Regions from separate parts of the Burkholderia sp. AU33423 genome, predicted to be linked through region 1. Evidence: riboswitches for the same ligand, from Rfam matches in the RefSeq annotation. Region 1 holds a riboswitch; each other region holds the start of a gene.
The links. A riboswitch is a leader RNA that binds a small molecule or an ion and turns the genes downstream of it on or off. The one in region 1 is predicted to bind cobalamin.

Region 2: it holds a riboswitch for cobalamin, as region 1 does, so the genes downstream of both, CFB50_RS31265 (CbtB domain-containing protein) here and cobG (precorrin-3B synthase) in region 1, are expected to answer to the same signal.
Region 3: it holds a riboswitch for cobalamin, as region 1 does, so the genes downstream of both, CFB50_RS13600 (FecCD family ABC transporter permease) here and cobG (precorrin-3B synthase) in region 1, are expected to answer to the same signal.
Region 4: it holds a riboswitch for cobalamin, as region 1 does, so the genes downstream of both, CFB50_RS26470 (TonB-dependent receptor domain-containing protein) here and cobG (precorrin-3B synthase) in region 1, are expected to answer to the same signal.

The regions. Positions count from the first base shown of each region.
Region 1 covers NZ_NKFH01000004.1:1,390,106-1,395,759, forward strand. The annotation lists gene CFB50_RS09150 (precorrin-8X methylmutase) at 1-330, opposite strand, end outside; gene cobG (precorrin-3B synthase) at 323-1,687, opposite strand; cobalamin riboswitch at 1,795-1,985, opposite strand; gene CFB50_RS09160 (hypothetical protein) at 2,128-2,424, shown strand; gene cbiE (precorrin-6y C5,15-methyltransferase (decarboxylating) subunit CbiE) at 2,566-3,819, shown strand; gene CFB50_RS09170 (cobalt-precorrin-5B (C(1))-methyltransferase) at 3,819-4,907, shown strand; gene CFB50_RS09175 (cobalt-precorrin-6A reductase) at 4,904-5,635, shown strand.
Region 2 covers NZ_NKFH01000007.1:2,841,991-2,847,644, forward strand. The annotation lists gene speB (agmatinase) at 1-420, shown strand, start outside; gene CFB50_RS31250 (MFS transporter) at 475-1,800, shown strand; partial or broken gene CFB50_RS31255 (5-methyltetrahydropteroyltriglutamate--homocysteine S-methyltransferase) at 1,900-2,232, opposite strand; gene CFB50_RS31260 (CbtA family protein) at 2,321-3,043, opposite strand; gene CFB50_RS31265 (CbtB domain-containing protein) at 3,057-3,266, opposite strand; cobalamin riboswitch at 3,301-3,438, opposite strand; gene CFB50_RS31270 (histidine phosphatase family protein) at 3,488-4,075, shown strand; gene CFB50_RS31275 (inorganic phosphate transporter) at 4,261-5,654, shown strand, end outside.
Region 3 covers NZ_NKFH01000005.1:244,300-249,953, forward strand. The annotation lists gene cobT (nicotinate-nucleotide--dimethylbenzimidazole phosphoribosyltransferase) at 1-1,039, opposite strand, end outside; gene CFB50_RS13595 (ABC transporter ATP-binding protein) at 1,092-1,907, opposite strand; gene CFB50_RS13600 (FecCD family ABC transporter permease) at 1,904-3,019, opposite strand; cobalamin riboswitch at 3,062-3,312, opposite strand; gene CFB50_RS13605 (ATPase) at 3,467-3,817, shown strand; gene CFB50_RS13610 (cell division protein ZapA) at 3,814-4,128, shown strand; RNA gene ssrS (6S RNA) at 4,210-4,391, shown strand; gene CFB50_RS13620 (EVE domain-containing protein) at 4,461-4,922, shown strand; gene CFB50_RS13625 (SIMPL domain-containing protein) at 5,103-5,654, shown strand, end outside.
Region 4 covers NZ_NKFH01000007.1:1,755,329-1,760,982, forward strand. The annotation lists gene CFB50_RS26450 (NADP-dependent oxidoreductase) at 1-817, opposite strand, end outside; gene CFB50_RS26455 (Dabb family protein) at 867-1,499, opposite strand; gene CFB50_RS26460 (hypothetical protein) at 1,489-1,833, opposite strand; gene CFB50_RS26465 (AraC family transcriptional regulator) at 2,001-3,059, shown strand; cobalamin riboswitch at 3,149-3,341, shown strand; gene CFB50_RS26470 (TonB-dependent receptor domain-containing protein) at 3,684-5,612, shown strand.

The DNA.
Region 1 (5,654 bases):
GAGATGCCGCGCGAGATCGGGCACCTCCGCCTCGCCGAGCGTGCAGATCACGCGGTTGTCGGCAGGCAGCCGCGCACGCGTAATGCCTTCGGCGACCATCCTGGCGTCGCACAGGATCGGCGCGCCGGCTGCGAGCGCCGTGCGGCCCGCCGTGCCGGCGCCGGCCGAGAAGCGCAGGTCGTAGACGACGTCGACCATCCCGCACGCATGGATCACGCGCACCGCGAGTTTCTCGAGGTCGGGCGGAACCTGCGACAGGTCGGCCTCGGCGCGGATCGTCGCGAACGACTGGCGGTAGATTTCCTGCCCGTCGCGAATGTAGTCAAGCATCGGTGGTGTCCTGGCTGTGCCGCGCGTCCGTCAGTCGGGCCGCGGCCTGGTCAATCGTCAGATGGCGCGCGAGCGGGGCGCCAAGGCCCGCAGCGGCGTCGCGCCGGTAAAGGTCGTAGTGCGCGGGCGCAACCGCGACGAGCGTGTGCGTCGCGGGATGCGGCAGCGCGCAGTGGCGCTCGCAGCCGGTCAGGTGCACGTCGACTGCATGGCCGATGCGGGCGGCGAGCGCGAGTGCGTCGTGCTTCGTGTCGGCGCGCGCCTTCGCGCAGCCCGCGCTGCCGGCGCACGCGACGAGCGTCGCCAGCGGATCGGACGACACGCAGACGAGGCCGAGCGACGCGAGCGCATCGAGCGCGGCCGGTGCGCGTTCGCGCGATACGCGATGCAGGAATACGCCTTGCCATGGCGTCATCGACAGCGTGCCGTCGCCGTCGCTTTCGGCCAGCGCGGCGAGCCGTTCCAGTTGGGCGGCATCGAGCCGGCCGAGCACGAATTGGGCGCCGACGTTGCAACGCGTCGCCTCGCGCGACGGGCGCACGCCGAAACGCAGCGTCGGGTCGGTGCGCGTGCGGCGCCAGCCGGTGAGCGCGGGATCGGCCGCGAGCGGGAAGGGAGCATAGTGCTGCGCGCGTTCGAGCAGCGCGTGTTCACCGCATGTTGAAAGCAGGGTGCGCATCCGCGTGACGTCGGCCGGCGCAAGATCGAGGAACGCGAGCAGCAGCGCGCGCACCAGCGCGATACCTTGATCGGGCGCTACGTCGACCAAAGCGGGTTGGTCGCCATGCGTGACCGGCGGGCAACCCGCCAGCCCGGCCGCGAGGCGCACCGCGCCGTCGCCGCGACGCCATGCGGCCAGCCAGATGTCGTGCGGATGATCGAGCGCCGCAACCGATTCGCCGCCGTCGAGCTGGATCGAGAATTTCGGCGATAGCTCGCCGCGACGCGGCTCGCGCGCCAGCATGTCGAAGAGCGGCGCGGCGAGCGCGCGGCTGTCGACGAGCGCGGCAGGGTCGTGGCCGGCGAGCGGGCTGAGCATCACGTTGCGGACGTCGTCGCTCGCGGCGAGCGCCGCCGTATCGGCGGCTGCTTTCGAGGTGGCGTCGACGGACGGCCCGAGACCCGCTTCGAGCAACGCACGCGTCAGCGCGTCGGCCGCGCCGTCGCGAATGCCGCGCAGCTGGAGATTCGCGCGATTGGTCGCGTCGATCGCGCCGGAGCCTAACGCACGCGCGGCGGCGGCGATCGCCCGTGCCTGGCGCGCATCGAGCCGGCCGCCCGGCAGCTTGATCCGGCACAGTCCGCCGTCGGCGGCCGCGACCACGCGCACGAGCCCCGGGCAGGCCGACGGGCGCACGATGGGCGACGCAGGAATCGAAACGGGGGCGGAACTCAACGGGGTACCGGGACAGTGTCGCGCCGCGGCCAACGCATCGGTACACCCCGCCCGACGCCGACTGGCACGCACGCACTTTCTGGCCGGCAGGTCTCCTGGCTGACAGGTCGGCGCCGGCTCCCGGCCTTCCCGGTGGAACCAGTGGCATGAGGGGGAGATCGGCTCGCTGTCTACAGTTGCGGGGGCAGCCACAGCGGCGCGTGGCGCGCCCTGTGTTCCCTCTTCGGCCCCGAAGGGCACCGGCGAACGAACGGCCGTAGGATACCCGATTTTCGCGACGATCCGGCATCGGAGATACGTTGCACAACCGCGTCGCAGCACGGCTGCAACCGGTTTTTCGCTATCTCGCAAATGGTACGATTGGCGGCTCGACACCAGACCGGCGACCGCCGGAATCCGCGATGAAACTCGGCAGGACGGAGCTGTTCGGCATGGGCATCGCGCTGGGCCTGCTGGCCATCCCGGCCTGGATGCTGCTCGCGTGCATGCTGATCCCGCTTGCGCCGTTGGCCGAGTGGCCGAAGAATGTCGGGCTCGCCGGCCTCGGCGTGCCGATCGTGGCGGGCGGCACGTTCCTGTACAGGACAAGCGGGCCGCGGCCGCTGATGTGGCTGCTGCTCGGCTGGCTGCTGATCGCGTCGATCGGCGGCATGGTCCTTGGCTTGCTGGTGTTGATTGGCCCGGTGCCACGCGGCTGACGTCGTCGCCGTATCGCCCCGGCGGGCGGGCGACACGCACGGCGCGGGAGCGGATCAGAATCATCAACGAATCAACGCGCGGCGGCCCGGCCGCCGCGCATCGCAACACACGGTAGGGAATCGAACGATGGGGAAGGGTGCATGACGGCGTGGCTGACGGTAGTGGGCATCGGCGACGACGGTTACGCGGGGCTCGGACGCAGCGCGCGGCGCGCACTGCTCGACGCGACGCTCGTCGTCGGCGCGAAGCGGCATCTCGACATGCTGCCCGCGCGGCTGCCGGCCGCGCGCGAAGCGTGGCCGTCGCCGTTCGATCTGGCGGGCGTGCTGGCTCGACGCGCGTCGCCCGTCTGCGTGCTCGCCAGCGGCGACCCGATGCTGTTCGGCGTCGGCGCCACGCTCGCGCGCCAGCTTTCCCCCGACGAATGGCGCGTCCTGCCCGCGCCGTCGTCGCTGTCGCTCGCGGCCGCGCGCCTCGGCTGGGCGCTGCAGGATGTCGGCGCGGTTTCGCTCGTCGGCCGCCCGCTGGCGACGCTCGCGCGTCACCTGCTGCCCGGGCGCCGCCTGTTCGTGCTGAGCGCGGACGGCCGCACACCGGCCGCCGTTGCGGCCGAACTCGTCGCACGCGGCTTCGGGCCGACGCGCATCAGCGTGTTCGAACATCTCGGCGGCCCGCTCGAGCGGCGTCTCGACGGGCTCGCGCAGGACTGGCGCATCGACGAAACCGCCGCGCTCAACCTGGTCGCGCTCGACTGCCTGGCCGGCCCCGACGCGCCGCGCCGCGCGCTCACGCCCGGCCTGCCCGACGATGCGTACCGTCACGACGGCCAGCTCACCAAGCGCGACCTGCGCGCGATGACGCTCGGGCGTCTCGCACCCGCGCCCGGCGAGCTGCTGTGGGACGTCGGCGCCGGCAGCGGCTCGATCGGCATCGAATGGATGCGCGCGCATCCGTCCTGCCAGGCGATCGCGATCGAAGCGCATGCGGAGCGGCAGCGCTTCATCGAGCACAACCGCGACGCGCTCGGCGTGCCGGGCCTGCAGCTCGTCGCGGGCCGCGCCCCCGATGCGCTCGCGGGGCTCGCCGCGCCCGACGCGATCTTCATCGGCGGCGGGGCGACCGCGCCGGGTGTGCTCGACGCGTGCTGGGCAACGCTGAAGCCCGGCGGCCGGCTGGTTGCGAACGCGGTCACGCTGCAGGGCGAGATGACGCTCGCCGCATGGCGCGATGCGCACGGCGGCACGCTCACGCGCGTGTCGCTCGCCCACGCCGAGCCGCTCGGCCGCTTCGATACGTGGCGACAACCGTTGCCGGTCACGCTGTACGACGTGCGCAAGCCCGACGTGGCCGACACGCCCGCATCGTCGGCCACGACGAACGCAACGGACGCGTGATGCGCGACGAGACCCCCGAACAGCCCGCGCCGCTACGCTTCGGCTATACGACCGGCAGCTGCGCGACCGCGACGTCGCTCGCCGCCGCGCGGCTGCTGCTCGCGGGCCGGGCGGACGACGCGGTCGAGATCGTGTTGCCGAAGGGGCAGCGCGTGATGATGCGGCTCGAGTTCTGCCGTACCACCGCCGACGGTGCGGAAGCCGGCACGATCAAGGATGCCGGCGACGATCCGGACGTCACGCACGGCGCGCTGATCTTCGCGCGCGTCGCGCTCGCGGCGGCGCCCGGCGTGCGGTTTCATGCGGGGCCGGGCGTCGGCACGGTCACGCGCGCGGGGCTGACGCTGCCGGTCGGCGAACCGGCGATCAACCCGGTGCCGCGCCAGATGATGACGACGCACCTGGAAGCGCTGGCGGCCGAGCACGGCTATGCGGGCGGCTTCGACGTGACGATCGGCGTCGAAGGCGGCGAAGCGCTCGCACTGAAGACGATGAACCCGCGCCTCGGCATCGTCGGCGGGCTGTCGATCCTCGGCACGACCGGCATCGTGCGGCCGTTCTCGTGCTCGGCCTATATCGCGTCGATCCACCAGGGCATCGACGTCGCCCGCGCGAACGGCATCGCGCACATTGCCGCGTGCACCGGCAACGCGAGCGAGGACGCGATGCGCGCGCACTATCAACTGCCCGACATGGCGCTGATCGAAATGGGCGATTTCGCGGGCGCGGTGCTCAAGCACCTGCGGCGCGCGCCAGTCGCGCGGCTGTCGATGTGCGGCGGCTTCGGCAAGCTCAGCAAGCTCGCGGCCGGCCACCTCGACCTGCACAGCCGCCATTCGAGCATCGACCTGCCGCTGCTCGCGCAGTGGGCGGCCGAGGCGGGCGCAAGCGACACACTGCAGGCCGAGATGCGCGCCGCGAACACGAGCCAGGAAGCGCTGAAGCTCGCGCACGCCGACGGCGTGCCGCTCGGCGATCTCGTCTGTGCGCAGGCGCTGCGCGTCGCGCGCGACATCGTGCCGCCGTCGGTAGCCGTCGAGATGTTCGCGATCGACCGGCAGGGCCGCTTCGTCGGGGAGGCGCGATGAGCACGCGCATCCTGCTGCTCGGCGGCACCGGCGATGCGCTGAAGATCGCGCGCGCGCTCGGTCCTTACCATGTCTACAGCCTGGCCGGCCTCGGCAAGGTGCCCGACGACCTGCGCTGCGACGTGCGCGTCGGCGGCTTCGGTGGCGCGGCCGGGCTAGCCGCGTATCTGCGCAGCGCCGGCATCGGCCTCGTGATCGACGCGACGCATCCGTATGCCGCGCGGATCAGCGCGAATGCCGCCGCCGCGGCGCGTGAAGCAGGCGTGCCGCTGTGGGCGCTGCGCCGCGCGCCGTGGGAACCGCAACCCGGCGACGACTGGCGCATGGTCGACGACTGGGCCGGCATCGAGGCCGCGCTCGCGCCGTTCAGGCGGCCGCTGTTCACGCTCGGCCGCGAACCGCTCGCGCATCTCGACGCGATCCCGCCGCACCAGTTCTGGCTCGTGCGCTGCCTCGACGCGCATCCCGGCAATGCGCATGCGCAGATCGTCGCCGCGCGCGGGCCGTTCACGCTCGACGGCGAGCGCGCGCTGTTCGCGCTGATGGGCATCGACGTCGTCGTCAGCAAGAACAGCGGCGGTGCGGCCACGGAAGCCAAGCTCGATGTCGCGCGCGAACGCAGGCTGCCGGTCGTGATGCTGCGCCGGCCGCCGCTGCCCGACGCCGACCGCGCGTTCGATTCGACCGCGGCGCTCATCGACGCGCTCGATCCGGCCGCGCGCGCATGACACCGCGCGGCCGGTCATC
Region 2 (5,654 bases), on a different contig from region 1:
CACGGCGACAAGGTCACGCAGATCGGCCTGCGCGGCACGGGTTACGCCGCCGAGGATTTCGACTGGTGCCGCGAGCAGGGCTTCCGCGTCGTCCAGGCCGAGGAATGCTGGAACAAGTCGCTCGCGCCGCTGATGGAAGAAGTGCGCGCGCGCGTCGGCGACACGCCCGTCTACATCAGCTTCGACATCGACGGCATCGATCCGGCCTACGCGCCGGGCACCGGCACGCCGGAAATCGCGGGCCTCACGGTGCCGCAGGCGCTCGAGATCATCCGCGGCGCGAAGGGGCTGAACATCGTCGGCTGCGATCTCGTCGAAGTCGCGCCGCCGTACGACCCGTTCGGCACCACGGCGCTGCTCGGCGCGAACCTCGCATACGAGCTGCTGTGCGTGCTGCCGGGCGTCGCGTACCGCGACTGATCCCCGCGCCGCCACCTATTCCAAATCAGAGGATTCAGAGGAGCACACATAAAGATGGGGACTTCCGTCAAGCAACCCAAGCGGGCGGCGCTCGCGTCGTTCGTCGGCACCACGATCGAGTGGTACGACTTCTATAGCTACGCGACCGCCGCCGCCATCGTGTTCGGGCCGCTGTTCTTTCCCGGCGAAAACCGCTTCATCAGCCTGCTCGCGTCGTTCGGCTCGTTCGCGGTCGGTTTCTTCGCGCGGCCGCTCGGCGGCGTGATGTTCGGCTACCTCGGCGACCGCTTCGGCCGCAAGCGCTCGCTGCTCGCGACGCTGATGCTGATGGCCGTGTCGACGGTCGCGATCGGCCTGCTGCCGACTCATGCGCAAGCCGGGGTGATCGCACCGATCCTGCTCGTGCTGATGCGCGTGCTGCAAGGCATCGCGGTCGGCGGTGAATGGGGCGGCGCGGTGCTGCTCGCCGGCGAGCATGCGCCGGAAGGCAAGCGCACGTTCTTCGCGTCGTTCGCGCAGCTCGGCAGCGCGAGCGGCCTGATCCTGTCGATGCTCGCGTTCGGCGCGATCAGCACGCTGTCGAAGGAAGACATGATGAGCTGGGGCTGGCGCGTGCCGTTCCTGGCAAGTTCCGTACTGCTGATCGTTGGCTTCGTGATCCGCGCGAGCGTGTCCGAGTCTCCCGAGTTCGAGGAAGTCAAGAAGAGCGGCAACATCGCGCAAAAGCCGCTGCGCGAAGCGCTCAAGTACTGGCCGCTGCTGCTGCTCGCGATCGGTGCGAACGTGTACGGCATCGCCGGCGTGTATTTCAGCAACATCTTCATGATCAGCTACGCGACGCAGTTCCTGTCGCTCGACCGGTCGATGGTGCTGCATTGCATGACGATCGTCGCCGTGCTGCAGTTCGTCGTGCAGCTCGCGGCCGCGTTCCTCGCACAGCGCTTCGGCACCACGCGCGTGCTGCTGATCACCGGCGCATGGGCCGCGATCGTCCCGTTCGTCATGCTGCCGCTCGTACACATGGGCACGCCGCTGTCGATCACGGTCGGCGTCGGCCTCGCGACGCTCGCGGAATCCGGCTACTACTCGGTGGTCGCGGGCTTCGTCAGCGGCATCTTCGTCGCGCGCATCCGCTACACGGCGATCTCGATCGCGTACCAGGTGTGCGGCGCGCTCGCCGGCGGCCTCACGCCGCTCGTCGCGACCATCATCGCGCAGAACACCGCGCCGCAATGGTGGCCGCTCGCGCTCCAGTACACGAGCGCCGCGATCGTGTCGTCGCTGTGCGTGTGGCTGATCTCGCGCCGCGTGAGCATCGACGATGCGGGCGCGCCCCGCAAGACGGCCGACACGTTGCCGCGCGCAGCACGCACGGCTTGACGCACACGCGCACCGGCCCGGCAGCTTCGCCCGCCCGGTGCTCGTACATCTGGGGGCGGCCGTCTGGCCGCCCTTCCTGTTTTCCGCACCGCGCCCCGATCAGTGCACCTGGTTGCGCAGCGTCTTCGCGGCGGCGACCATGTTCGTCAGCGCCGGAATCACTTCCGCCCACTGGCGCGTCTTCAGGCCGCAGTCCGGGTTCACCCACAGGCGTTCCGCCGGAATCCGCTCGGCCGCCTTCTTCATCAGGCCGACGATGTGCGCCTGCGTCGGGATGTTCGGCGAATGAATGTCGTACACGCCGGCCCTATTTCGTTCGGATTCCTGCACGCCGTTCGCGGTGATGCGGAACGATTCGACCGCCCACTTCAGGTACTCGCCCCACTGCGCGCGGCGCAGCGGCAGCCGCGCAGCGCGGCCTCGTCGATCGACTATCTGGCCGCGTTCGTCGCGCTGGCACGCGAATCGACGTGGAGCGCGCCGCGCATGCTGCGCTAGGCGCGCCCCGTAGCAATGCGCGTCAGGCGGCGCGCATGCCGATGCGTTCGGTACGCTCGACCCATGCGCCGAACAGCAGGCCGATCGTCGTCCACATGATCGCCTGCATGCCGATGGCCGCCACGCGGAACTTCCACAGCAACGCCGCCGGGAAATCGGCCGGCAACTCGCTGACCGACGGCAGCCCGATCTGCACGGCCGCGATGATCGCGACGAACACGAGCCCGGCGACGATCGACGCGTTCCACTGCCCGAGCTTCGCCAGCAGATGGCGGCGCACGCTGACCGAGAACACCATCGTCGCGACCGAGATCGTGATCATCAGGAAGAACAACCCCGTGCGATAGCCGATCGTGTCGGGGTCTCCGACCGACGGCGGATTGGCCGGGTACTTGATGTTCGGCACGATCACGAGCGCGACGAACGACGCCAGCGCAAGCCACGCAGCCAGCGGCCGTGCCGGGAGACGGCTGCCTCGGCCATACGCATACGCAAAGACCAGCGAGAACAGCCCGCCGAATGCCGCGCCGTAGGTCACGACGCCCGTCAGCAGACCGAGGCCGGCTTGCGTGTGGCGGCTGACCAGTTCAGGTTCCGGTGCTTCGCCTCGGGCGGCTTCGGCTTTTTCTTCGAAGGAGATTGCCTGATCGACTTGCGGTTCGCCGACGATTTTCGCGAAACCGAACGTGAGGAGGCCTGCGGCGATGCCTGCGAGCATCCCGCGCATGAGCAGCTTTCCGACCATCGTGAACTCCGCGTCAGTGGCAGGGGAAGCCGAGCAGATGGCGGCCGTCGTGGACGAACTCGTGGACATACATGCCCGGCACGAGCGACGTCGCCCCTTGTTCCGCACCGACGAAGTACAGCGCGAGCAACAGGATCAAGCCGACGAACACGGCCCACGGCAACAGTTCACGGACGGGGATGGGTGCCGGCACGACCGCCGGCTTCAGCACTGCTTCGCTCATGGATGCACCTCAGGGGGAATCGCGCCCCGACAAATGTTGGATGGGTACGAAGGCAGGTCTGGCTTCCGGGATCATGGATCACCGGTTACAGTGGCGCGACCGCGCCGGGATTGCACCGGCTTCCGCGTTTCGTATCGGGCGAATTGTACGCGCGAACGTTCGCGTATTGAAGCGGCGGCAGGTGATCGAATTCACTCGTCCCGGCCCATCCGAAAATCGACATGAACATGCATGCCTCGCTGCGCCTGATCGCACACGCCTCGACCCGGGCAATGCGCACCGGTACGTTTCCCGACGACGACCCGCTCGACGCGCACGGGCTCGCCGACGCCGCGGCGCTGCACGATCGGTGGGCACGCGTGACCGGCGCGCTCGTGCTGTGCAGCCCGGCCCGCTGTGCGGTGCAGACCGCCGATGCGCTCGGCCTGCATGCCGACATCGATGACGCGCTGCGCGACATCGACTACCGGAACTGGCGCGGCAAGCGGCTGCACGACCTCGCGCGCGACATGCCTGACGAAGTGGGCGCGTGGATCGGCAATCCCTGCGCGTCGCCGCACGGCGGCGAATCGTTCGATGCAGCGATGCGCCGCGTCGGCACATGGTTGAACGCGCTGCAACACGGCCGCGACATCGTCGCCATCACGCATGCGCCGATCGTTCGCGCGGCCGTCGCACATGCCATGCGACTGGATCCCGGCGCGGCAACCCGCATCGACGTCGCACCGCTGTCGTGCACGACATTCGCTGCGGCGCCGCACGGATGGACGTTGATCGCCGACGACGATCGGCGCGACACTGCGACGTAGCCGCCTGCCATGTTGCGTTCGCGATATCGACCACGACACAAGCCGACGTGTCGCGTCGTATTGCAATTGCCTGGCGATGTTCACCTTACATCGCTGTAAGACACGCCGCCCGTTGTCCCTGCTGTCATCAAACTGACTGCTAGCCGAAGCTAGGATCGGTCGCGGTTCCCTTACGAGATACCGTCATGAATCAGCCTGCTTCGTCTGCCCCGAGCAATTCGGGTTCCGTCGAGCGTACCAAGCAGCTCGGCTATGCCGTCTTCCTGCTGGTGCTCGCGATCGGTGCGGTCTATATCGCCACGCACCTGATCGACGATCTGTCGCCGATGCGCGAAGGATCGCTGTTCCCGTACCTGATGCTCGGCGCCGCGCTGCTGATCGCGCTCGGCTTCGAATTCGTCAACGGTTTCCACGACACCGCGAACGCGGTGGCGACCGTGATCTATACGCACTCGCTGACACCGAACGTCGCGGTGATCTGGTCCGGCCTGTGGAACTTCCTCGGCGTGATGATCTCGAGCGGCGCCGTCGCGTTCGGCATCCTGCAACTGCTGCCGGTCGAGCTGATCCTGCAGGTCGGCAGCGGTGCGGGCTTCGCGATGGTGTTCGCGCTGCTGATCGCCGCGATCGTATGGAACCTCGCGACCTGGTATTTCGGGTTGCCGTCGTCGAGCTCGCATACGCTGATCGGGTCGATCATCGGCGTCGGGCTGATGAACCAGCTGATGCACGGGCCGTCCGGCACGAGCGGCGTCGACTGGGGCCAGGCGCTCGGCGTCGGCAAGTCGCTGCTGCTCTCGCCGTTCGTCGGCTTCCTGTGCGCGGCGCTGCTGCTGCTCGTGCTGAAAACCCTCGTGCGGATTCCGGAGCTGTACAAGGAGCCGCCGAAGGACCAGCCGCCGCCGTTCTGGATTCGTTGCCTGTTGATCCTGACCTGCACGGGCGTGTCGTTCGCGCACGGCTCGAACGACGGGCAGAAAGGGATGGGACTCATCATGCTGATCCTGATCGGCACGGTGCCGACCGCCTATGCGCTGAACAAGGCCGTCACGCCGGCCGAGACACAGACCTTCGTGGCGGTCGCGAACCAGGCAGCCGCGACGTTCGGGAAGTACACGAACGGCGTTGCACCGTCCGCGAACCCGCGTGCCGACGTCGAGCTTTACGTACAGCATCGCGAACTGACGCCTGCCGTGATCCCCGCCGTGCAGCAGTTATCCGCGTCGCTCGCGACCGCGGTCGGTGCATCGGGCTCGATGGCGGCCGTGCCGCAACGTGACGTCGACAACGTGCGCAATACGATGTATCTGGTGTCCGAAGCCATCCGCCTGATCGAGAAGTCCGGTCAGCCCGCGTTCGCCGCCGACGACAAGCTCGCGATCGACAACTATCGCAAGCAGCTCGACCACGCGACCAAGTTCATCCCGACGTGGGTGAAGGTTGCGGTCGCGATCGCACTGGGCCTCGGCACGATGGTGGGCTGGAAGCGGATCGTCGTGACCGTGGGCGAGAAAATCGGCAAGCAGCATCTGACGTACGGACAGGGCGCGTCGGCCGAACTCGTCGCGATGCTCACGAT
Region 3 (5,654 bases), on a different contig from region 1:
CGACGCCGGCGGATTCGAAGCTCGCCATCTCCGTGAGGAATGCGGCTGCCGCCCGCACGAGTGGCAGCGCGAGCGCGGCGCCCGTGCCTTCGCCGAGCCGCAGGTCCAGCGCGAGCAGCGGCTTCGCGCCGAAATGCTCGAGCATGCGCCGGTGCCCGGCCTCGTGCGACGTATGCGAGAACACGCAGTAGTCGCGCACGCCGGGCGCGATCCGTTCGGCAACCAGCAGCGCGGCCGTCGCGATGAAGCCGTCGACGAGGATCGTCATCCGCTCGCTCGCGGCCGCGAGATACGCGCCCGTCATCATCGCGATCTCGAAGCCGCCGAACGTCGCGAGCACATCGAGCGGCGCAATCGCGTGCGAGTGCTTGACGAGCGCACGGCCGAGCACCGCGCGCTTGTGCGCGAGGCCCTGGTCGTCGAGGCCCGTGCCACGCCCGACGCACGCGTCGATCGGCACGCCGAGCAGGCGGCTCATCAGGCACGCGGCCGACGACGTGTTCGCGATCCCCATCTCGCCGAAACCGATCACGTTCGTGCCGAGCGACGCATGCAAGCGCACGCGCGCCGCGCCGGCCGCGAGCGCCGTCATCGCCTCGTCGCGCGTCATCGCCGGCTCCGCCGCGAAGTTGCGCGTCCCGCGCGCGACCGGCAGCGACACCAGCCGGTCGGACAGTGGCAGCGGCGACGCAACACCCGCATCGACGATCTCGAGCGTGCTCTGCGCGACGCCGGAGAACGCGTTGATCGCCGCGCCGCCGGCGAGGAAGTTCGCGACCATCTGCGCGGTCACCGCTTGCGGATAAGGACTCACGCCCTCGGCGGCGATCCCGTGATCGCCGGCAAATACGATCATCACGGGACGCTGCACGACCGGCCGCTCGGTGTGCTGGATCAGGCCGACCTGCAACGCGATCGCCTCGAGCTGGCCGAGGCTGCCGGGCGGCTTGGTCTTGTGGTCGATCACGTGCTGCAGGCGCTTGCGCAACACATCGTCGAGCGGCGCGATCGCGGGCGGGAAGGGGGTCGGGGTCGTCATCGAAAAGCCGTATCGTTGGCGCGGTATGCGCCGCGCATCGGAAAAGGAAAGATCATTGTCGCTCGGGCCACGCCGGCAGCAGCGCATCGCGGCCGTTCTCGCGGATCAGCACGAGCGGATAACCGAACGCATCGGTCGCGCGCTCGGGCGTCAGCACGTCGTGCACGGGGCCGGCCCACGCGTGGCCGCGGCCGTCGAGCAACAGCGCATGCGTCGCGAAACGCCGCGCGAGATTCAGATCATGGCACGAGAACAGCACCGTGCGCGGGCCCGCGTCGAGCCAAGCGGCCAGCGCGGTCAGGCAATCGATCTGGTGATGCAGGTCGAGATGGGCGAGCGGCTCGTCGAGCAGCATCGACGGCGCGTCCTGGCACAGCGTCGCGGCCAGCGCGACGCGCTGCCGCTCGCCGCCCGACAGCGACAGCACGTCACGCGACGCGAGCGCGGTCAGGTCGAATGTCGCCAGCGCATCGCGCGCGGCCGCGCGGTCGCCGTCGCGCTCCCAGCCCCAGCCGCCGAGATACGGAAAGCGGTTGAGCAGCGCCGTGTCGAACACTGTCGCGCTGAATGCGTCGTGCAGTTGCTGCGGCATCAGCGCGCGACGCTGCGCAAGCTGCTCGGGTGGCCACGCGGCAAGCGGCCGGCCGTCGACCTCGACGTGTCCGCCGGCCGGCGGCTGCAGCCCCGCGAGGGTCGCGAGCAGCGTCGTCTTGCCCGCGCCGTTCGGCCCGGCGACACACCAGATCTCGCCGGGACGAAACACCTGGGTGAAGCCGTCGAGCAGCGTACGCGCGCCGGCCTTCAGCGTCAGGCCGACGGCCGCGTAGTTCATGTCGCCGGCCGTGGCGTGCAGTGCGGCCCCCGTCATCGCATCGGCCTCCTCAACAACATCCACAGGAACACCGGCACGCCGATCAGCGCGGTCATCACGCCGACCGGCAGTTGCGCGGGCGCGATCACCGTGCGTGCGAGCAGGTCGGCCGCCATCACGCCGCCGCCGCCCGCGAGCATCGCGGCCGGCAGCAGCATTCGCTGGTCATTGCCGAAGGCGAGCCGCAGCGCGTGCGGCACGACGAGGCCGACGAAGCCGATCGTGCCGGCCGTCGTCACCGCTGCCGCGGCGGCCAGCGACGCGACGAGATAGATCCGCACGCGCAGGCGCGCAACGGGCACGCCGAGCGCGAGCGCGGTCGCGTCGCCGCGCAGCAGCACGTTCAGTTGCGGCGCGGCCGGCAGCGCGACGCAGGCGGCCACCAACAGCGCCCCCCACGCGAACCACGGCGCAGTCACGCCGTTCAGGTCGCCGGTCAGCCAGAAGATGATCCCGCGCAGCCGTGCATCGGGCGCGAGCGACAGCAGCAGCGTGACGAGTGCGCCCCACCCTGCCGCGATCACGACGCCCGTGAGCAGCAACCGCGGCGACGCATCGCGCGATTCGCCGCGCCACAGCTCGCGGCGCGCGAGACCGAGCACGAGCGCGACCGACACGAGCGAGCCGGCGAACGCCGACGCATCGACGAGCCACCACGCGCCACCCGCGATCATCGCGACGAGCGCGAAGCCGGCCGCGCCACCCGACACGCCGAGCACGTACGGCTCCGCGAGCGGATTGCGCAACAGTACCTGCAACAGTGCACCGGCCAGCGCGAGCAGCGCGCCGCACGCGAAGCCCGCGAGCGCGCGCGGCAGGCGCAGCGTGCGGACGATATCGGCGAACAGCGCGTCGCCGCCATGCGGCACGAGCGACGCGAGCGCCTGCCATGGCGACATCGGCACGCTGCCGATCGACAGCGACGCGACGAACAGCAACGCGACCGCCGCAGCCAGCGCGGTCCAGATCGCGGTGGCGCGCGCGGCGCTCATGCCGCGCACGGCGCCGCACACGACGTGCGGCGCACCCGCTTGCGGCAGCGGGCCGGTCGTGACGTGAGCGCCGCGCGGACGATTGGGGTCAGCATCGAAGAAGATTCCGTGAAGCATTGCGCGCCCCGCCTCCCCGCAGGCCGCGCGTCACGAAGCCCGTGCGGGCTCCCCGTCTCGGCCGGTATCCGGGCTGGCGGCGGTCCGGCTCGCCTTCCCGCGCGATCACGCGCAGTGGCCCGCGTCCGCATGCAGGACCTGCACGCGAAACGCGCCCGAGCCGGCCTGCGTCACGAGACGCGGCCGCTTACCGTTGCGGGGGCAGCGCAGGTTGGCGGGCTTCCGGCGCCCGCGCCCTGCTTCCCGTTTAACCGCGCGTTCCACGCGCGAGCACCGAGGCGGCGCCAGTTTAGGAGCGGGTCGCGCGAGCGTCAAGGAAGCGTCCGGACACGCACGGGACGCGCTGATTCGCGGCAAGAAGCAGGGGTGTTACGACTGGAAACGTTACAGATGTCGGATTGCGCGTTATTCCGCGCTAAAATGCTGGGTCTTTAGAGGACGCAGCAAATGCTCAACGAACTCGAAACCCTATCTCAAAATATTGGCCGTCTGATTTCGCTGAACAAGCGCTATCACTCGGAACGGCTCGCGCTCGAGGAGCAGGTCGCGCAATTGCGCGCGGATGCGGACACTGTCCGCGCGGAACTCGCGCAACTGCGCGACGAACGCGATGCACTTGCGGCCGAGCGTGACACGCTGTCGGCAAAGATCGACGACGCCCAGGTGAAACTGAACGCGATTCTCGAAAAGCTGCCGCGCTCGAAAAGTGTGGAGCAAGCCGACAACCAGCTCGACCTGCTGGATGCGCAGGCGCGTACGGATGGCGATGACGCGGCCAGCCACGGAGAACATGCATGAGCACCAAGCAGATCGAAGTCTCGATTCTCGGTCAGGCCTATCGGCTCGCCTGCTCGGCCGAGACCGAAGCGGCGCTGCTCGAAGCGGTCGCGCGCGTCGACGCCGAAATGTCGAAAATCCGCTCGAACAGCTCGGTACGCGGCACCGATCGCATCGCCGTGATGGCGGCGCTGTCGCTGGCGTCCGAATTGCTGCGACTGCAAACGAGCGTGCGGCACGGTGAAGCATTTCCGGCGGAGGAAATCCGTCGTACAATGCACCAGATGAACGAACAGCTCGGCGCGGTGCTCGCACAGCACGAGACGCAGTAACGTTTTAATCGATGCGTCGATTCCCCTTGATCTCGGCGATCAACGGTGGTCAAATTGGCGCATCGAATCACAGTTCAGTCAGCTTCCCTGCCTGGTTCGCCAAGGTCATATATTCCTTGAACCAATGCCATGTGCACGGTTGCGGAAATTTGTAGCACGGGCGCGCGCGTCACTCTGTCTGATGTACCCGAAGTGCTGCTAACTGCGACCAATTCTGAACCTCAGGTTCAGGATGCCGGCCTAGCGGCCAAGGCGGGGGCCTATCCAACGGCATCGGGAACTCCCGATGCCGTTTCCTTTTGCAACAGCCCTTTCTGCGTCGATCACGATCCATGCAATACTGGCTGATGAAGTCCGAACCGGACGAAGCAAGCATCGACGATCTCGCCAACGCACCGCAGCGCTCGCTGCCGTGGACCGGCGTGCGCAACTATCAGGCGCGCAATTTCATGCGCGACACGATGAAGATCGGCGACGGCGTGCTGTTCTATCACTCGAGCTGCCCCGAGCCGGGCATCGCGGGTCTCGCCGAAGTGTCGTCGACGCCCTACCCCGACCCCACGCAGTTCGATCCGAAAAGCCCCTATTACGACCCGAAGTCGACTCAGGAAGCACCGCGCTGGCTGCTCGTCGACGTGCGCTTCGTGAAGAAGTCGCCGCTCGTGCCGCTCGCGGCGCTGCGCGAACACGACGAACTCGCCGACATGCGCGTGCTCGCGCGCGGCAATCGGCTGTCGATCACGCCGGTCACGCGCGCCGAATGGCGCTTCATCACCGAAAAGCTGATGAAGTAGGCGCGCGCCAAAGGTCAAATCTGGTCAGTACGCGCCGCCGGCACGGAACTCGCGGCACTGTCGCGCGGCCTAAGCAACCGCTGTCGGCCGATCAGGCCGGCTGTCGTTTTTTCGTCGCGCGGTACGCCCGCGTCGTGCACGCGCAATCCGCGTGCACGCCCTCGCACAAGGAGTCCAACAATGACCAAGAAATCCGCACTCGCGCTGTCGCTCGCCCTTGCCGCCGCCGTTCCCGTCGCGCTGACGCTCGCGTCGACCGCCGCGCACGCGCAAACCGCGAACCCGCACTTTCCGGAGCCGGCAGGCGTGCTGTCGCTGTCGTCGCAGGCCAGCGCGGACGTGCCGCAGGACATCATCCACATCACGCTGTTCTACGAGCAGCAGGCCAAGGATCCGGGCAGCCTCACCGCGCAATTGAACCAGCGCGCCGATGCAGCGCTGTCGCAGGCAAAGGGCATATCGGGCGTCACCGCGCACACGGGCGCATTCTCCGTGTACCCGAGCACCGATCGTGACGGCAAGATCTCCGCATGGCGCGGTCGTACTGAAGTGGCGCTCGAATCACGCGATTTCGCTGCCGCGTCGAAGCTTGCGGGCCAGTTGTCGAACCTGATGCAGGTCGCGAACGTCGAGTTCTCGCTGTCGCCCGAAGCGCAGCGCGCGGCCGAGCAAAAGCTGACGACCGAAGCGATCAAGTCGTTCCGCGCCCGGGCCGATGAAGCCGCGAAAGCA
Region 4 (5,654 bases), on a different contig from region 1:
GACTGTAGGTCATCGCGGTGCGCAGGCCGCGTCGTGCGGCTTCGGCGGCCGTCGCGGCGAGCCGCTCCGCATCGCCGGCCGCGAGCGTCATGATGTTCACCAGCGTGCCGCCCGGCGCCAGCAGGTCGAGCGCATCGGGCAGCGTGTCGCCGCCGACCGCGTCGAGCACGAGGTCGACGCCGCCGGGCGCCCATGCGTGCAGGGCCGCGGCGACGTCGTGCGCGCGATAGTCGATGCTGGCCGCCGCGCCCAGCGATTCGACCGTCCCGCGGTTGCGTGCCGAACACGTCGCCGCGACGCGCGCACCGGCCTGCACGGCAAGCTGGATCGCGAACGTGCCGACCGCGCCGGCACCGCCGTGCACCAGCACGGTCTGGCCCGCCTGCAGCCCGCCGTCGTCGAACAGGCCGGCCCACGCGGCGAGCGCGGGCGTCGGCACCGTGGCGGCTTCCGCCAGGCTCACCACATCGGGCACGCGCACGACCGAGTCGTGACGCACCGCGACGTATTCCGCGTATGCACCCCAGCGCCCCGCGCCGACGTCGGTCTGCGCGAACACGCGCATGCCGGGTTCGAAACCGTCGACGCCGTCGCCGACCGCTTCGACCACACCCGCCGCGTCGAAGCCGATCACGAACGGAAACGTGTATTGCATGAATGCGCCGAGGTAGCCTTCGCGGCATTTCCAGTCGGCGGGATTGACGCCCGCGTAGGCCACGCGGATCAGCACGTCGCAGGGGCCCGGCGTCGGTGCCGGCACGTCAGCCATCCGCAAGGCGTCGGAATGACCGACGCGGTCGATCAACAGGGCTCGCATCTTCGTGTCTCCAGGGCTTGTTTGTTGTCGGCTTGATGTGGGCTGCGCGTCACGCCGCCGTGTCGGCCAGCAGGCTCGACGCGAGCGGACAGAACGCATGCGAGATCGCATCGACCGTCCAGTCGGGGCTTTCAGCATCGAACCGGCGATCGACCCAGCCCCAGTGATAGGGATGCATCAGGTACTCGCCGAGTAGATCGCCGACGTGCGCGAATTCCTGCTGCCAAACATGCGTCCACGCGCCGGGCGTCTCGATCCGGCTCAGCCGCCAGTTGCGGATGCCGGGCATGAACGCGGGCATCTGCAGCAGTTCGCGTTCGAGCGCAGCGATCTGAGCTGGGCTGGTCTGCGGCCGCACGCGCAGCATCAGCGTGCGCCACACGCCGTCGCGCAGCGCCGGTTCGCGCAGGCCGCCGCCGATCGCGCGGCATTCGGCGCTGTCGATGCGCTCGATTCCCGGCAGTTGAGCGAGCGCCGCAAAATCCGCCGCGCCGTCGGCCGCCGAAGCGTCACGCAGCACGTCGAGCGTGTAGTCTCCCGCGCCCCAGCTGCCGTCCAGATTGCGTGCCAATGCCACCCGCTTCGGGCCAGCCAGCGTGTGCGCGGCTTCGTGCAATGCATGCTCGATCGCGCCGGCATGGCAATCCGCGGACACGAATACCTGTGCCGTGTCATGCCGCATGCTCGACCTCCGCCAGCGCGTGCAGCGGCGCATCGGCATCCGTCATCACATGGCGGCGGCGCACGTCGCACAGCGCGTCGACGGCCATCCAGAATCCGACCACGTCGGCATCCGTCAGCGCGCGCATCCGGTAATAGGCCGGCGCGTCTGCCACGTGCCAGGTCAGCCACAGCGTGCTCGGCTGCCCCGGCACCGCGACGGGCGGCGACACCCAGCGGCCGGCCGCCGTCAGCCCGCGCGCCGCGTGGCCCGGCAGGTAACGGTCGCGCAGCAGTGCAAGCACGTCGGGAATGCGCTCGGGCGCGAGCGTGATTTCATCTACGATCTGGATCATTCGCGTGTCGTCCGTGGTCGTTCGTGACAAGGATGCGCAGCCGGCCTACGCCGTTCCGGCGAGGCCGAAGGCGGGCGGCGTGGATAGCATTCTTGCGTGGCGACGGTTCGCAGACCCCTACCGGCCCGCTCACCGCCCCCTGTCGCAACGATCAGATCGGGAAACTCATGAAACAGCGCGCCATCCCGGCCCGCAGCCGTATCCTGCCGGGCTTCGGTGCGCGCCTGCTGAGCGAACTCACGCGCAGCGGCGCGCCGCCGGCCGACCGTGATGCACAGCCGCCGCCACCGGCAGCGACGCCGGGCGATTTCGTCGCGCTGTACCGCGACGCGATCGAACGCCTCGAGGCCCAGGTCGCGCGCGGCGACGGCCACCCGCCGATGCGCAAGCGCGAAGTCGACCTGATGTGCCGCTGCCTGCTGAGCTGCGCGACGCTGGCCGACGCAATCCGCTGTGCGCGCGAATTCGGCGAGATGCTGACCCCGCGCGCCGGCGCGCTGTCGCTCTCCGTGCGCGACGGGCGCGCGACGTTCCGGATGGATTCGCTGCGCCGCACACGCAGCCCGGCCGCGTGCCTCGTCGACCTGACGGGGTTGTTCTGCTATCTGCAGCTGTTCGGCTGGCTGATCGGGCAGCCGCTGCGGCCGACCGACGTCTGGCTCGGCCATCCGCGCCGCGACGACGCGATGCCGCTGCTCGGGTTGTTCAACGCGCCCGTCGAGGTCGGCCGTCAGACCTACGGCTTCGCGTTCGATGCCGCACGGCTCGCGTGCCGCGTGACCCGGCAGCCGGCCGAGCTCGACGCGTTTCTCGTCGATTTTCCGTTTCGCCTGATCGATGCGGCGCCGGCCGTCGTGTCGTGGGCGCAGCAGGTGCGTGGCTTTCTCGATGCGGCGCTCGCGCACGAGCAGGCGTTGCCGGCACTCGCCGAGCTGGCCGCGTGGCTCGGCGTCAGCGAGGCGACGTTGCGGCGGCGGCTGGTCGCCGAAGGCAGCGGTTATCACGTGCTGCGGGAGCAGTGTCTCGCCGAGGCCGCGCAACGCTGCCTGCGCGAGTCGGACTGGCCGGTCGCACGGATCGCCGCGCATCTCGGGTTCGGCGGCGAGGAAGCATTCCGTCGCGCGTTCGTCAGGTGGACGGGTGTCGCCCCGAGCCGGTTTCGGCGCGATTGCATGGCAGCAAACCACGCCATTTCGTCAGACATGAAACGCGCCATCGACGCATGAAGGAAAGGATTTCGAAAGTTTTTGCGCGCCGATGACGTTTTTTCGCATCCCCGCACGGCCCGACAATTGACGCGCCGGAGCGCACGCCATTACCCTTGCGCGCTGATCGTTCCCAGGGATGGGATCAAAAGGGAACGCAGGAGAGGCCGCGCCTCGAGTCTGCGGCTGCCCCCGCAACTGTGAGCGGCGAATCCGTGCCACTGCATGCCACTGGGAAACCGGGAAGGCCGGCACGAATGACGACCCGCGAGCCAGGAGACCTGCCATCGACCCGAGGTCCAAGCAGCCGCACCGGGCGGGGTGTCCCGGCGCGCCAGGCACCGCTATTGGCGGTCGCCCGTTGCATGGACGGCCCGACCTCAGGATCCGCCCGATGTCCACTGTTACCGCATCCGCTTCCTCACCGGAAGCGTCGCGCCGGCACGCCGCCGGCATGCACGGCCCGCCTGCTCGCGCGCGCCGCTCCGTATTGATCGCGTCCGCCGGCATGTGCCGCGCCGATGCTCGCGACCGCGGCCCGCTCGGCCCGGTCGCGCGATAACCCGCTCACCGATAACAAAACCGGCGCTGCCCGCCGCCCGCCCACGATCGACGCATGCGCAGCCCGACCACAACGACAGCCTCATGAAGATTCGACACCTCCTTGCCACGTCCGCCGCGACCGCGCTTCTCTCGCCGCTCGCCCACGCAGCCGGCGACACCTCGGTTGCGCAACCGGCCCCGGCCGCCGAAGGCGCCGACCTGCAGACGATCAACGTGACCGACACACGCCGCCTGCCCGAGTCGTTCGACCAGCGCTATGCGACGACCCAGGTGCTCACGCGCACCGATCTCGACCGGTTGTCGCCGAGCGACCCGAGCATCACGCAGGCGCTCGCAACGCTGCCCGGCGTGACCGTCTCGCAGAACGGCGGGCCCGGCTCGTCCGCGTCGGTCAGCATCCGCGGCTCGTCGGCCAGCCAGGTCGCCGTGTTCATCGACGGCATCCGGATCGGCTCGCCGACCACCGGCATCGCGCCGTGGGCGGACCTGCCGACCGAAGCGTTCGAACGTGTCGAAGTGATCTCGGGGCCGGCCGCCGCGTCGTTCGGCGCCAATGCGATGGGCGGCGTCGTGCAGCTCTTCACGCGCCGCGCGGCCAACCAGCCGAACCAGACCACCGTGTCGTTCGGCGGCGGGTCGAACAAGACGTTCGACACGCAGCTGCGCACGTCGGGCACGGTGCCGTCGACCGGGCCGCTCGCCGCGCTCGGCGGGCTCACCTACTCGCTCGGCCTGCACTCGTACAACACGGCCGGCATCGACGCGACGCGGCCGTTCGCGTACGGGCATGAGGCGGGCCGCAACCCGTACCACGCGCAGGATCTCGACGCGCGCCTCGGCTACGCGCGCGACAACTGGTCGATCTCGACGTTCGCGCTGTATCACCGGTCCGATCTGTCCTACGACAACCGCGGCTTTGCGAACCGCCAGCTCGATCATCAGCTGACGACCGGTATCGCGTTCCACCTCGATATCACGCCGGACACGCAGTTCGACCAGTCGTTCGGTTATGCGAACGATCGCGGGTTCATCTACGCGAGCGATCCGACCATCCCGACCGACCAGATCAATTCGCAGCGCATCAGCACGTCGACGTCGCTGACGCATCAGGCGCGCGGATTCCATCTGTTCGGGCTGCCGCTGTCGGGCGAAACCAAGCTCGCATACGACTTCACGCGCGAGCAGGCATTCCTGCCGGTCGACATTCCGAACGGCGTGCCGACGCGCAACGATTCCGCGTTCTCGCTGCACCAGTCGGCAACGCTCGGCAGCGTGACGATGTTCCTCGCGGGGCGTCATGAAATCATCGCCGGGCAATCCGTGAATACGGGTAACGCGGCGCTGTCGTGGGCGATCACGCCGGTGTACACGGCGCGTGTGTCGTACGGCAATGCGTTCAAGCTGCCGTCGTTCAACGACCTGTACTACCCCGGCTACGGCAATCCGAACCTCAGCCCGGAACGCAGCACGTCGGTCGAGGCTGCGGTCGATGCGAACACGTCGTACGGTACGTTCACGGCCGCGATCTACGATACGCGCGTCAGCAACCTGATCGCGTACAACCCGGCGACGTTCTCGCCGATGAACATCGGCCGCGCGCATATTCGTGGCATCGACTTGTCGTACAAGGGGACGATCGGCCGCTCGACGCCGGTGAGCCTCGCGGTCGGGATCCTGAATCCGCAGGACGAAACCAACGACTCGTGGCTCAACCGCCGGCCGCGCCAGACGGTCAGCCTCAACATCGATCACACGTGGGATGAACTGCACCTGCATGCGTTGAGCACGGGGGCGTCGCTGCTTTATGGCGGCACGACGTTCGACGATCCGGCGAATTCGACCTATCTGCCTTCGTATCTGACGGTGGGCCTGCGCGCGTCGTACCGGATCAATTCACACCTGACGGTGTCGGCGACGGTGTCGAATCTGTTCGACCGGCAGTACATGACCGCGTATGGGTACAACACGCTTGGGCGGACGGCGTTCGGGAAGGTGAGTTATACGTTCTGACGGGGATGGGGAGGCTTTGGCCGGATAGGTGGCGAGGCCTCC